One region of the Vibrio sp. JCM 18905 genome, then DNA from elsewhere that is predicted to be linked to it. Evidence: riboswitches for the same ligand, from Rfam matches in the RefSeq annotation. Region 1 holds a riboswitch; each other region holds the start of a gene.
The links. A riboswitch is a leader RNA that binds a small molecule or an ion and turns the genes downstream of it on or off. The one in region 1 is predicted to bind thiamine pyrophosphate.
Positions count from the first base shown of each region.

Region 2: it holds a riboswitch for thiamine pyrophosphate, as region 1 does, so the genes downstream of both, thiD (bifunctional hydroxymethylpyrimidine kinase/phosphomethylpyrimidine kinase) here and thiB (thiamine ABC transporter substrate binding subunit) in region 1, are expected to answer to the same signal.
Region 3: it holds a riboswitch for thiamine pyrophosphate, as region 1 does, so the genes downstream of both, thiC (phosphomethylpyrimidine synthase ThiC) here and thiB (thiamine ABC transporter substrate binding subunit) in region 1, are expected to answer to the same signal.

Region 1 covers NZ_AP043879.1:265,973-270,202, reverse strand. Annotated here, with positions in the region: gene thiP (thiamine/thiamine pyrophosphate ABC transporter permease ThiP) at 1-978, opposite strand, end outside; gene thiB (thiamine ABC transporter substrate binding subunit) at 1,020-2,012, opposite strand; TPP riboswitch at 2,084-2,220, opposite strand; gene ACZ5ZC_RS09515 (flavin prenyltransferase UbiX) at 2,258-2,893, opposite strand; gene mpl (UDP-N-acetylmuramate:L-alanyl-gamma-D-glutamyl-meso-diaminopimelate ligase) at 2,898-4,230, opposite strand, start outside.
Region 2 covers NZ_AP043878.1:662,382-666,611, forward strand. Annotated here, with positions in the region: gene ACZ5ZC_RS02875 (TldD/PmbA family protein) at 1-146, opposite strand, end outside; gene ACZ5ZC_RS02880 (TldD/PmbA family protein) at 146-1,531, opposite strand; TPP riboswitch at 1,844-1,951, shown strand; gene thiD (bifunctional hydroxymethylpyrimidine kinase/phosphomethylpyrimidine kinase) at 2,048-2,908, shown strand; gene ACZ5ZC_RS02890 (ABC transporter ATP-binding protein) at 2,898-3,656, shown strand; gene ACZ5ZC_RS02895 (ABC transporter permease) at 3,649-4,230, shown strand, end outside.
Region 3 covers NZ_AP043880.1:162,485-166,714, forward strand. Annotated here, with positions in the region: partial or broken gene ACZ5ZC_RS17395 (multicopper oxidase domain-containing protein) at 1-828, shown strand, start outside; gene crcB (fluoride efflux transporter CrcB) at 952-1,335, shown strand; TPP riboswitch at 1,396-1,494, shown strand; gene thiC (phosphomethylpyrimidine synthase ThiC) at 1,659-3,599, shown strand; gene ACZ5ZC_RS17410 (thiamine phosphate synthase) at 3,599-4,230, shown strand, end outside.

The DNA.
Region 1 (4,230 bases):
GTTAGATAACGCAGACCAAAAACGTTCATCGGTTAACACCGTCCAAACTTGTTGGTTGATGCCACTCAGTAACACCATCAATAACGGTGGTATCACCAGTAAAAAGGCACCTATGATCCAAAAGCTATCCCAAGCTTTTGACCACCCATGATCCTTCGTTAAATATTGCTGTACCGATGTGCTGCCAGCACTGATAGAAACAGGCTTTGTTAACTTCTGCACTCCAATCGCAAGCAGTCCACATAACAGCATCTGCCACAGCGCCAATAACGCCCCAGCTTGTAAATCAAAATCAAACTTAATCGCTTGGTAAATTGCCAATTCAATGGTGGTAGATTTTGGCCCGCCCCCCAATGCCATTACAGTGGCGAAACTGGTAAAACACAGCATAAATACCAAACCACAAACGTGGGGAAGTTGCTGTCTTAAACGCGGCCATTCCACCCAACGAAACTTATTCCAATGGTTCATACCTAAATGCGCACACAGCTTATGTTGCTCGGCAGGAATAGATTCTAATGCTTGCAACAGCAAGCGCGCCGCGTAAGGTAAATTAAAGAACACATGGGCGAGTAAAATGCCGTTCAAACCGTAAATAGAAAATGGCAGTTTGCTATCGAAACTCTGTAGCCACTGCGCTAACAAACCGCTGTTGCCATAAATCGCTAATAGCCCGAAAACACCAACCAAAACAGGCAAAACTAGCGTCGATGCAAACAGCTTAAGCAGTAATGATTTACCAATAAATTGGCGACGCGAAAGCGCGTGCGCAACTGGAATGGCCAAGCCAACACTGAGCAATGTGGAAAGAAAAGCTTGGTAAAAGCTGAACTTGGTGACATGTTGATAATACGGGTCGTCCCATACCACAGACACATCAAGTGAAGGGGCTTGAACAATCAAAGCACCTAGGGCAGAAACAACAAAGGTCGCGATGATCATCGCGACCCCTAAACCTATTTTTGGAACAGAATTCAAAGGTAAAACCTATCTCATTCAGATGAGGGGTGGAACGTCAGCTAAAATGTCAGTGCGCTTTGCCATTCGCGAATCCAAGACTTACGCATTTTTGCCACTTCATCAGCACTAAAGCTCAACGACTTGTTTGGAACGCTCAAGGTTTCAAAACCTTTAGGTAACTCAACGTCAGTAACAGGGTACATCCAGTTACCCGTTGGCATCGCTGACTGGAACTCATCACTTAAAATGAAATTCATAAATTGATCAGCAAGTTCTGAATTTTTTGCCCCTTTCACTTTAGCGGCGACTTCAACTTGCATGTAGTGACCTTCAGCAAAATTCGCCGTCGCAAACTTTGAATCGTTTTCCGCAATTAAGTGGTACGCAGGTGACGTAGTGTAAGAAAGCACTAAGTCCGACTCGCCGTTAAGGAACATGGAATACGCTTCTGACCAACCTTTCGTGACCGTTACGGTTTTGCTCGCTAGCTTCTGCCACGCTTGCGTCACATCGTCGCCATAAATGGATTTCATCCACAGCATCAAGCCTTGGCCCGGCGTTGACGTACGCGGATCTTGATAAATCACTTTCAAATCGTCGCGCGTTTCCACCAGCTCTTTCATGCTTTTCGGCGGATTAGCCAGTTTCTCTGTGTTGTACACAAACGCGAAGTAGCCGTAATCGTACGGTACAAACGTCGTGTCGCTCCAACCATTTGGTAACACTGTGTTAGCCGTATCCACATTGTGCTCGGTAAGCAGACCGGTTTTCTTCGCTTCTGCCATCAGATTGTTATCCAAACCTAACACGATGTCGGCTTTGCTATTACCGCCTTCAAGACGAAGACGATTCAGGATCGACACACCATCGTCCAACGCCACGAAGTTAACGTCACAGCCACATTTTGCTTCAAAAGCTTGCTCGATTTTAGGACCTGGTCCCCAATCTGCGGCAAAAGAATCGTAGGTATAAATAGTTAATGGGTTTTCAGCAGCAAACGCTGAAGTTGAAGTAATTGCAGCTAAGGCAATCAGACTTGAAGTGGTTTTCACTGCTCGCTCTCCATGAGTATTTCAGAGAAATAAGTTGAGCGGCACAGGGTTGAGGCGGCTATTAAGGACTTCCAATATCCAGACTCAATTCCTACGCCAGCATTATCTGGTTCAGGTAATACGGGTCCCTAGTAAAGCACTTAGGTCTCAGCGCCCAAATGCATTGATTGACTCAATGCTAAATGGGTTTGCTCCCCGATGAGTTGGATGGATTGTAAAGGTATTTGAGTGGTTACACAATCAGCTCACGAACGCTGGTCATAACCCCAACGAGGCACTAAACCTTGCTCAATACCTAAGTGGTCGAGAATTCTCGCCACCATAAAATCCACTAAGTCTTCAATGCTCTTTGGCTGATGGTAGAAACCCGGAGCCGCTGGCATGATGGTGACGCCCATTTGCGATAGCTTGTGCATGTTCTCCAGATGCAGCGTTGAAAATGGTGTTTCGCGAACGACGAGCAACAACTGCCCACGCTCTTTCATCACCACGTCAGCGGCGCGCTCAATCAAGTTATCCGACATACCATGCGCGATCGCCGCAACACTTCCTGCTGAACATGGGCAAACCACCATTTGCTTGGGTGCCGCAGAGCCAGACGCTACCGGTGAGAACCAGTCATCTTTACCGCAAACGGTGATGTTATTTGGATCACAGTTGAGATGCTCCACCAACGCTTGCTTTGCGGCTTCAGGCCCACTTGGCAACTTAAGGTTGTGTTCGGTTGCCATCACGACACGAGCCGCTGAAGAGATCAGAACGTAGACATGATAATCCGCCGCGACCAAACATTCTAAAAGGCGCAGACCATAAGGCGCACCAGATGCTCCAGTTAACGCTAAAGTGATGGCTTTTTCTGCTTGCTGCTGTTTGTTTTGCATAAAATCAGGCTTTTTGTTTAAGTTGCTCGAGGATCTTGCCGTGAATACCGCCAAAGCCACCATTACTCATCACGAGGATTTGGTCACCTGGCTGCGCACGTTCAACGATTTTCGCTACAAAGTTATCGATGTCAGCGTCAACAAAAGCAGGTTGCTGACATTGTTCCGCGATATCTTGCACCGACCATTCGATGTTGTCTGGTTGGAATAAGAACACTTCATCTGCGCTGTGTAGCGAATCCGCGAGTGTGTTTTTGTGCACGCCGCGCTTCATAGTGGCAGAACGAGGTTCCAACACGGCAAGAATGCGTTTTTCGCCTACCTTGTTACGCAAACCACCGACGGTGAGTTCAATTGCCGTTGGGTGATGCGCAAAATCATCGTAAACCGTCACACCTTGCTCTTCACCTTTTAACTCAAGACGGCGCTTGGTGTTAATGAAACGGCCCAGAGCCTGACACGCAAGCTCCGGCGTTACGCCAACGTGTCGCGCCGCGGCAATCGCCATTAACGCATTATCAACGTTATGATCACCCACCAAATCCCATTCGACGGTACCGACCTTCTCGCCTTGTAGAGCAACTTCAAATTTTGAGCCATCGACCACTAATTTGTGCGCCTGCCAGTCGCCATCAACACCTGAAAACTGCTTTTCTGTCCAGCAACCACGCTCTAATACATCCGCCAAAGCTTGGTCTTGCTTCGGAGCTAAGATTAAGCCATTGCCGGGAACCGTTCGCACTAAATGATGGAATTGGCGCTTGATCGCCTCTAGATCATCGAAGATGTCTGCATGATCAAACTCAAGGTTGTTCATGATTAAGGTTCGAGGATGGTAGTGCACAAACTTAGAACGCTTATCGAAAAAAGCACTGTCATATTCGTCCGCTTCAACGACAAAAAACATGCTTTCGCCCAAACGAGCAGAGACTCCAAAGTTACCAAGTACTCCACCAACTAGGAAACCAGGTTGATAACCGCAGTCTTCGAGTATCCAAGCCAGCATGCTCGACGTAGTCGTTTTACCGTGTGTACCCGATACCGCCAATACCCAGCGATCGTGCAGCAAAAACTCGTTGAGCCACTGCGGACCAGAGGTGTAGCGCATGTTGGTATTGAGCACATGTTCAACACATGGGTTACCACGGCTCATGGCATTACCAATCACCACAAGGTCTGGTTGAGGGTCGAGTTGAGACGGGTCGAAGCCTTCAATAATTTCAATACCTTGAGACTCAAGCAACGTGCTCATCGGTGGGTAAACGTTGGCATCAGAACCAGTGACTTTATGCCCTAATTGGCGAGCTAAAATCGCAGCGCCGCCCATAAATGTGCCA
Region 2 (4,230 bases), on a different replicon from region 1:
ACTTTGTACTCATCTAGCTTTCCTTGGTTCGCTTTCAAAGAAAAGCTACTGTTGCGGTTTACAATGACGTCCGCTTCTGCACCTTGGCGTTTTGCTTCTGATAGGACGTAATTAACCGCATTAAGAAGTTGTTGTTCTTGGCTCATTAGTTACCGCCTCCTACCAGAATGCTATCGACTTTCAGCGTTGGCTGACCGACTGTTGTTGGTACTGAACCACTTACTGAACCACACATGCCCGGCGCAAGCGCCATGTCTTTGCCGACCATGCTGATTTCTTTCAACACTTTTGGACCCGTGCTGATCAGCGTTGCTGTTTTCAGAGGTTTGGTGATTTTGCCATTTTCAATGAGATAAGCTTCACGAACAGCAAAGTTAAACTCACCCGTACCTGGTTGAACCGAGCCACCGCCCATCTTCTTCGCATAGATACCACGTTCGATGCCTGCCAGCATGTCATCAAGCGAATGCTCGCCTTCTTCGATAAAGGTGTTACGCATGCGTGAGGTTGGTGCGAACTTATAGTTTTGGCGACGACCAGACCCTGTTGGCTCATAACCTGTCTTCATGCCACCCATTTTATCGACCATAAAGCTGGTTAGCTTACCGTCTTTGATCAATTGAGTGCGCTGAGTCTTCATGCCTTCGTCATCAACGTGAATCGAGCCCCATTCGTTGGTCATGGTGCCATCATCGACTGCATTCACTGCGGTGTGAGCAACCATTTCGCCCATCTTGTCGTGGAATACGGACGCTTTCTTCGCAACCGAAGTGGTTTCTAGCAAGTGGCCACAAGCTTCGTGGAAGATTACGCCGCCAAAACCGTTACCAATCACCACCGGCATTTCACCCGATGGACAAGCATCCGCGCCAAGTTTTACTAACGCTTGTTGCGCGATAGTTTGACCTAGCTCTTTTGCATCAAGCTGTTCACTGAACTCCCAACCCGCAAGAGCGCCAGGACCTTCCATACCAGAAGACTGCTCATTACCTTTTTGAGCAACGGTGTTACCCGCCACACGAATGTAGTGACGCGTATCGTCTACATGCAAACCTTCTGAGTTGAAGATAGACACTTGCTGCTCGCGCTGAAGCACACTACCAATGAACTGGCTGATGTACTCACTTTCTGCACGCGCAGCTTGGTCAACTTTCAATAGAAACGCGATTTTTGAATCTAAGTTGGCATCCTGACTTAACGGCATGCGGCAACCGTGTTGGATTGGGTAGCGGTTCAAATTTAAAGAACCTGCTGACGCGATTTGCTCACGCTTGTCTTTTGCCGCAAGCAATGAGGTTACGCGTTTTAGCTCGGCTTCGTCCGTGCTATTGGTGTATCCATAAAGCACTTTGTGACCGAAGAAGAGGCGAATACCGATACCAAAATCAATCCCCGAATTGATCTTGTCCACCTCACCAGATGCGATCTGGACGGTGTTAGTTTGATGATGTTCAACGAATAGTTCAGCGAAATCAGCCCCTAAAAAGAGAGCATGATCGATCACTGACTTCGCTGTTGCAGAATTAAGCATGAAGTCTCCTTGCTCGATGATCGTCTTAGCCTTCCTAATTAACTGTCGAAAAGTTCAACAAAGTTAAATTGGCAACGCGTTAAATTTTAACAGTTTTTTAACCTTGTTTTGTGCTAATCCTTGCTTAGCGAGACCACGATTATTTATTAAATATTCCAGGTTCAGCTCTTTCACCAGAGCGTTGCACTAGTAAATTCCACACGACGAACCATTTAGATGCTTACTCTATCACTCACCTCGCATAATTGAATACTCAATAATAATTACTCTCAAAAAACGTATCCCTTCTACAAGGGTCCTGCTATCATCCGAGCGAAATAGTCGGGGGGCCACGCGATAAGCGTTGGCTGAGATCGAGATTCGAGACCCGTTGAACCTGATTCAGTTAGCACTGACGTAGGGAACTATGCGCACTTTGCCTTTCGCCGCTCCTCTTCGGCGAGCGAAACGATCGAACAATCGATCTATCCACAACGGTCAAAGTCAGTTCCTATACGTCTTGTAGTAGGAGCGACCATGACGCAGCAATCACAGCCATCTTTACAGCAGGCACAATCACCTATAACCACCCCTGTTGTCTTAACCATCGCAGGCTCCGACAGCGGCGGCGGCGCAGGCATCCAAGCCGATATCAAAGCGATGTCCGCCACTGGCAGCTTTGCCTGCTCAGTGATTACCGCCATCACCTCACAAAACACGCAAGGCGTTTCTGCGATTTTCCCGATCCCACTTGATCACGTTGAAAGCCAACTCGATGCGGTGTTTACCGATCTCAATATTGTGGCGGTAAAAGTCGGCATGCTGGCGGATTCGAATATCATTAAAGTCGTTGCTAACAAGATTAAGCAATACCAACCTAAACATCTTGTGATTGATCCTGTCATGGTCGCCACCAGCGGCGATTTGCTGCTTGAGCAATCAGCAATCAGCACATTAAAAGAAGAACTAATTCCTTTGGCAGACATCATCACTCCTAACCTGCCAGAGGGTGCAGCACTGACAGGTAAGCCTGTACCTCAATCTGAGGCAGAAATGAGTGACATGATTGACGACCTTCGTGCGCTTGGTGCCAAAGCCATTCTGCTCAAAGGCGGTCACCTTGAAGAAGATGAAAACAGCAACGATCTGCTGATCATGCAAAACAGTGCCGAGTTAATCAGCGCCAAGCGTTTCCCAACCCAAAACACCCACGGTACGGGCTGTACACTGTCTTCCGCTATTGCGTCTTACCTTGGTCAAGGCAACAACCTGCACAAAGCTGTGCATTTAGGAAAACAGTACATCAGCCAAGCCATCGCTCATGCGGATGAGTTGGAAGTGGGGAAAGGTCACGGACCAGTACATCACTTCTTTGCGGGTCATACCTATGTTCGCTAACGCGATTGGCATTCAGCTTTCCGACGCCAGTTTGCAATACAAAGACAGCCAAACACCGACTTTAGCGAAAGTGAACATGGTCATTCCTATCGGTCAATGGACGGTATTACTCGGGCGAAGTGGCTGCGGAAAAACCACGATATTGCGTTACTTAGCTGGCCTACTGGATGACCAAGTTGACTGGCATGGCGAACTCATCACAACCGATGGCGCCGCACTGCATGACCGTGTCGCTTACATGGCTCAGCAGGATTTATTGCTACCGTGGCTTAACGTGCTGGATAACGTCTGCCTTAGCTCGCGCTTTTCTTACGCCAATTCAAATCCAGCGGATGAGAAACAACGTGCTCTCAACTTGTTAGAGCACGTTGGGTTAGCAGATTACGCTTACGCCAAACCCGCTCAACTCTCTGGAGGTATGCGACAGCGCGTAGCCCTTGCTCGCACTCTGATGCAAGACAAACCTTTGGTTTTGATGGATGAACCTTTCTCAGCATTGGACGCCGTGACTCGCCACAAATTGCAAACTCTCTCTGCCGAGCTACTAAAGGACAAAACCGTTGTCTTGATTACGCACGATCCGCAAGAAGCAGTGCGATTGGCGCATCAACTCTATGTGTTACAAGGCACGCCTGCTCAAGCGCAGCACTTGGTTGTTCCGGACGCCAAGCCACCAAGATCTCTCGATGGAGAATGCGCAACTCTACAACAAGCGATTTTGAATCAATTGGAGAAAGACTATGAGTGATATGACTCAGTACAACTCCGTTTCGGCGCGTATCAGTAAAAAGGAACGCGTAACTCATCCGGCATTGCGTCTGCTAATCAGCGCAGCCGTGATCTTAGGTTTGTGGCAACTCATTGTAGTGGTGTTTGACATGCCAAGCTTCATCTTGCCTTCGCCGATTGAAGTATTGGATAGATTAGTCACTCGATACGACGTGCTACTCAAACACACTTGGGTTACCGCACAAGAGATCCTACTTGGCCTCGCACTCGGCTTATCAATGGGTTTGCTATTCGCTTTGCAAATGCTGATGTTCGAGCCGCTCAAACGCTGGCTATTGCCGATTCTTATCGCTAGCCAAGCCATTCCAGTATTTGCTATCGCGCCCGTATTGATGCTTTGGCTCGGTTACGGCATCGCGTCAAAAGTGGTGATGGCGGCGATCATCATCTTTTTCCCTGTAACAACTTGTTGTTACGACGGACTGCGCAACACCCCCACCGGCTATCTCGATCTTGCCAAAACCATGGGCGCATCGAAATGGCAATTACTGCGCCATATTCAACTACCTGCCGCCCTACCAACGTTAGCGTCT
Region 3 (4,230 bases), on a different replicon from region 1:
CCGCGCTTGAGTGCACGTATGGGAACGCCAGGAGAGTGGAGTAGCGTCAATGGTATTCATGAGCCTGTTTATACGCTGAAGCAGAACGCGACTACGCGATTAAGAATTGCTAATGTCGATAACACCATTACCTATCCGATCGCGATTGAAGGCACAGAGGCTTGGGTTATTGCTATCGATGGCAATCCAGTTAAAACGCCTTATAGGCTCACTCAACACAAAATTGGTCCGGGAATGAGATTGGGTATCGGATTGATTGCTCCGAAGGCTGGAGAGCGTGTTTATGTGCGTCAAATGAAAGGGCGCTTCCCATTCTCTTTGTGTGAGTTTGAAGTTGTTGAGTCTGACCTGCCAAGCAACAAGAAACTGCCTTTATTGCCTCTCAACCCTGTGCCTGATCTTGATTTGGAAAATGCGGAGCAAATCGATTATGTGTTTGAATGGGAGGGGGCGATCACTCCTGTCGATAAATCGGGCAAAGCGATACCTAAATTCTGGCTGATGAACAAACGGGCTTGGGAGGGAATGAGCATAGATAATATCCCTGCGCCACTTTCAACATTGGAGCTTGGAAAAACCTATATCTTCAATTTGAAGAACGTTACTCAATATCATCATCCTATTCATCTTCATGGGCATACATTTACTGTTCTTGAGTTAGATGGAAAGAAACTCGACGAACCGTTCCATACCGATACGGTTTTACTTGGAAAAAATGGCAGTGCCAAAGCTGCCTTTGTTGCTAACAACCCTGGACGTTGGATGTATCACTGCCATGTTATTGAGCACATGAAAACCGGTTTGATGGGGTATATTGAAGTAAAGTGACTCCTGTAACTTTTTTAATCTCAGCGTGTTTTAAATGCAATACGTTGTCGAATTCTAAAATTTCACCATCAATATTGCTTTAGTTTTGGTTACAATATCGTCATCAATAGTGTTGGGGGAATTATGGGGCAGTTTTCCATTCTTGGTTTTATTGCACTAGGTGGTGCTTTCGGTGCGTGTTCTCGTTACTTGATATCTGAACTGTGTGTCATTTTATTGGGGCGTAGTTTTCCATACGGTACGCTAACCGTTAATGTGGTTGGTTCATTTATCATGGGCTTGTTGATTGCTGCGTTCGACAATGAACTGTTGGCAACAGAACCTTGGCGACAAGTGATTGGTTTGGGCTTTTTAGGGGCACTGACGACGTTTTCCACCTTTTCTATGGATAATGTTTTACTTATGCAGCAAGGTGCGTTTTTTAAGATGGGGTTAAATATTTTATTAAATGTGGTGCTGAGCATCTCTGCTGCGTGGATCGGTTTCCAATTATTGATGCGCAGCTAGCAAAGTAGTTAAAAATTAAACAGGTCGGCTTGGTTTAACCAGGCCGTTTTTATATACTGATATCACTTGTCGGAGTGCCATAAGGCTGAGACCGTTAATTCGGGATCCGTTGAACCTGATCAGATTAGAATCTGCGAAGGGAACAAGAGAAGATATTTATACCGGAGTTCTTTCTGGTTGACCTATCAAATAGTCGAATGTTGTTATAGGCAAATTACTTAAGCTTTATTTAGCCTTAATTTGACTCCTCTTGTCGCATCTATCCGCCAAGCATTTTTATCCAATTACTTTTTATCTAGTATAACAAAGCAAGGAAAAATGCTATGTCGAGTCGCAAACAAGCGAGACTGGAAGCAAAACAGTTTATTGAAACACTCTCGGTACAGCCGTACCCAAATTCCACAAAAGTATATGTAGAAGGTTCACGTCCAGATGTTCGTGTACCTATGCGTGAAATAGCGCTAGCAGATAGTCTGATTGGTGGCACAAAAGAAGCGCCTATTTTCGAGCCGAATGAAGCCGTCCGAGTCTACGATACGTCAGGTGTTTATACTGATCCGAACTACGATATTGACCTTTATAGCGGCTTACCAAAGCTAAGAGAAAGCTGGATTGAAGAGCGTGGTGACACAGAGTTACTCGATGAAGTAAGCTCGGTGTACACCAAAGAACGCTTAGAAGACGAAACACTAGACGATCTTCGTTACGGTAATCTACCACGTATTCGACGTGCCAAAGATGGGCAATGCGTCACTCAACTGCACTATGCTCGCAAAGGTATTATCACCCCAGAAATGGAATTCATCGCGCTGCGTGAAAACTTGGGTCGTGCCAAGTACCGTGATGATGTGCTGAATCAACAGCATCCTGGTCAAAGCTTTGGAGCTAATCTTCCAAAAGACATTACCGCCGAGTTTGTTCGCAAAGAAGTTGCCGAAGGTCGCGCGATTATCCCTTCTAATATCAACCACCCAGAATCCGAACCAATGATCATTGGACGTAACTTTTTGGTCAAAGTGAACGCCAATATCGGTAACTCATCGGTGACGTCTTCGATTGAGGAAGAAGTTGAGAAGCTCGTTTGGGCGACACGCTGGGGTGGGGATACCGTTATGGATCTCTCTACTGGACGTAACATCCACGAAACTCGCGAGTGGATTCTGCGTAACAGCCCGGTTCCGATCGGTACCGTACCTATGTATCAAGCGCTGGAAAAAGTGAATGGAGTTGCCGAAAACCTTAACTGGGAAGTGATGCGCGATACTCTGATTGAGCAAGCAGAGCAGGGCGTTGATTACTTCACTATCCATGCCGGTTTACTACTTCGCTATGTGCCAATGACTGCAAAGCGTGTTACTGGCATCGTCTCTCGTGGTGGTTCTATCATCGCGAAATGGTGTTTAGCGCATCACCAAGAAAGCTTCTTATACACCCACTTCCGAGAGATCTGTGAAATCTGTGCCAAGTATGATGTGGCACTTTCTCTCGGTGATGGTCTGCGCCCTGGTTCGGTTGCCGATGCTAATGACGAAGCGCAATTTGCGGAGCTTCGTACTCTTGGTGAGTTGACTAAGGTTGCGTGGGAATACGACGTACAGGTGATTATCGAAGGTCCTGGCCATGTTCCAATGCACATGATCAAAGAGAACATGGAAGAGCAGCTAGAGCACTGCCATGAAGCTCCGTTCTACACCCTTGGTCCACTGACGACAGACGTCGCTCCTGGTTACGACCATATTACGTCAGGAATTGGCGCTGCCATGATTGGCTGGTATGGCTGTGCGATGCTTTGTTACGTAACACCTAAAGAGCATCTTGGCTTACCAAACAAAGAAGACGTGAAGGTAGGCATGATCACTTACAAGCTTGCTGCTCACGCTGCTGATTTGGCTAAAGGGCACCCTGGCGCACAAGTTCGTGATAACGCGCTTTCTAAAGCACGTTTTGAATTCCGCTGGGAAGACCAATTCAACTTGTCACTTGACCCAGAAACCGCGCGCGCTTTCCATGATGAAACCTTGCCTCAAGAGTCGGGAAAAGTTGCTCACTTCTGTTCGATGTGCGGACCAAAGTTCTGCTCGATGAAGATTTCGCAAGAGGTTCGAGAATACGCGAAAGATACTGAGCAAGTTGCTGCGGACCAAGCTATCTCGATCAAAATGCTTGATGATCCTCTTGAGGGGATGCGTCAGAAATCGCAAGAATTTAGAGAGTCAGGTTCTGAGTTATACCACCCAGCAGCACATGCCGAGGTAAGTGACTAATGAGCAAAATCCTTATTCCGTCATCATTGATTGAACTGACAGGTTTAGTTCAGCAATGTTTGTTGTTGGCGAAAGAACAGGGTTTTATAATCGAAGACATTGAGTTGGGCGTGAGCCCAACTCAATCTATTAAGCTTGTTCGCGACCAACAGACCACACACATAACGACTGATCTCATTGATGGATATGACTCTGAACATGAGAGTTTATTTGTGCTTTATTACCGCTCTACTTTGTCGGTAGAAGCGTGTGCTAAGCAACCGTCGAAAGCGATTTATATTGGTATTGCTGATACTCAGGTTTCCGATAAAAAGGAGAAAGTGCATCAGCTTGATATCTGGCGTCACCCCTTTAACGACGAAGTGAGAGCGCTTTCCGTTAAGTCCAAACCCAACGCAATGTTCGATCCCGAACATCACCTTGCTTGGATAGTAGCGCTGACAGTACTCGATTTTCCTATCGAAGATGCGTTAACACTTGCTCGAGGAATGCTAACTCAACAAGCGAATGTTTCACGTGAAACACTGTTGAATGACAACTTCGACGGAGAGCGAACTACTCAGTGGGCTAACCAATTTGATGATTTCCCCACACCAGTACTGGAAGATAACCGACTCGGTATTCAAGTTGG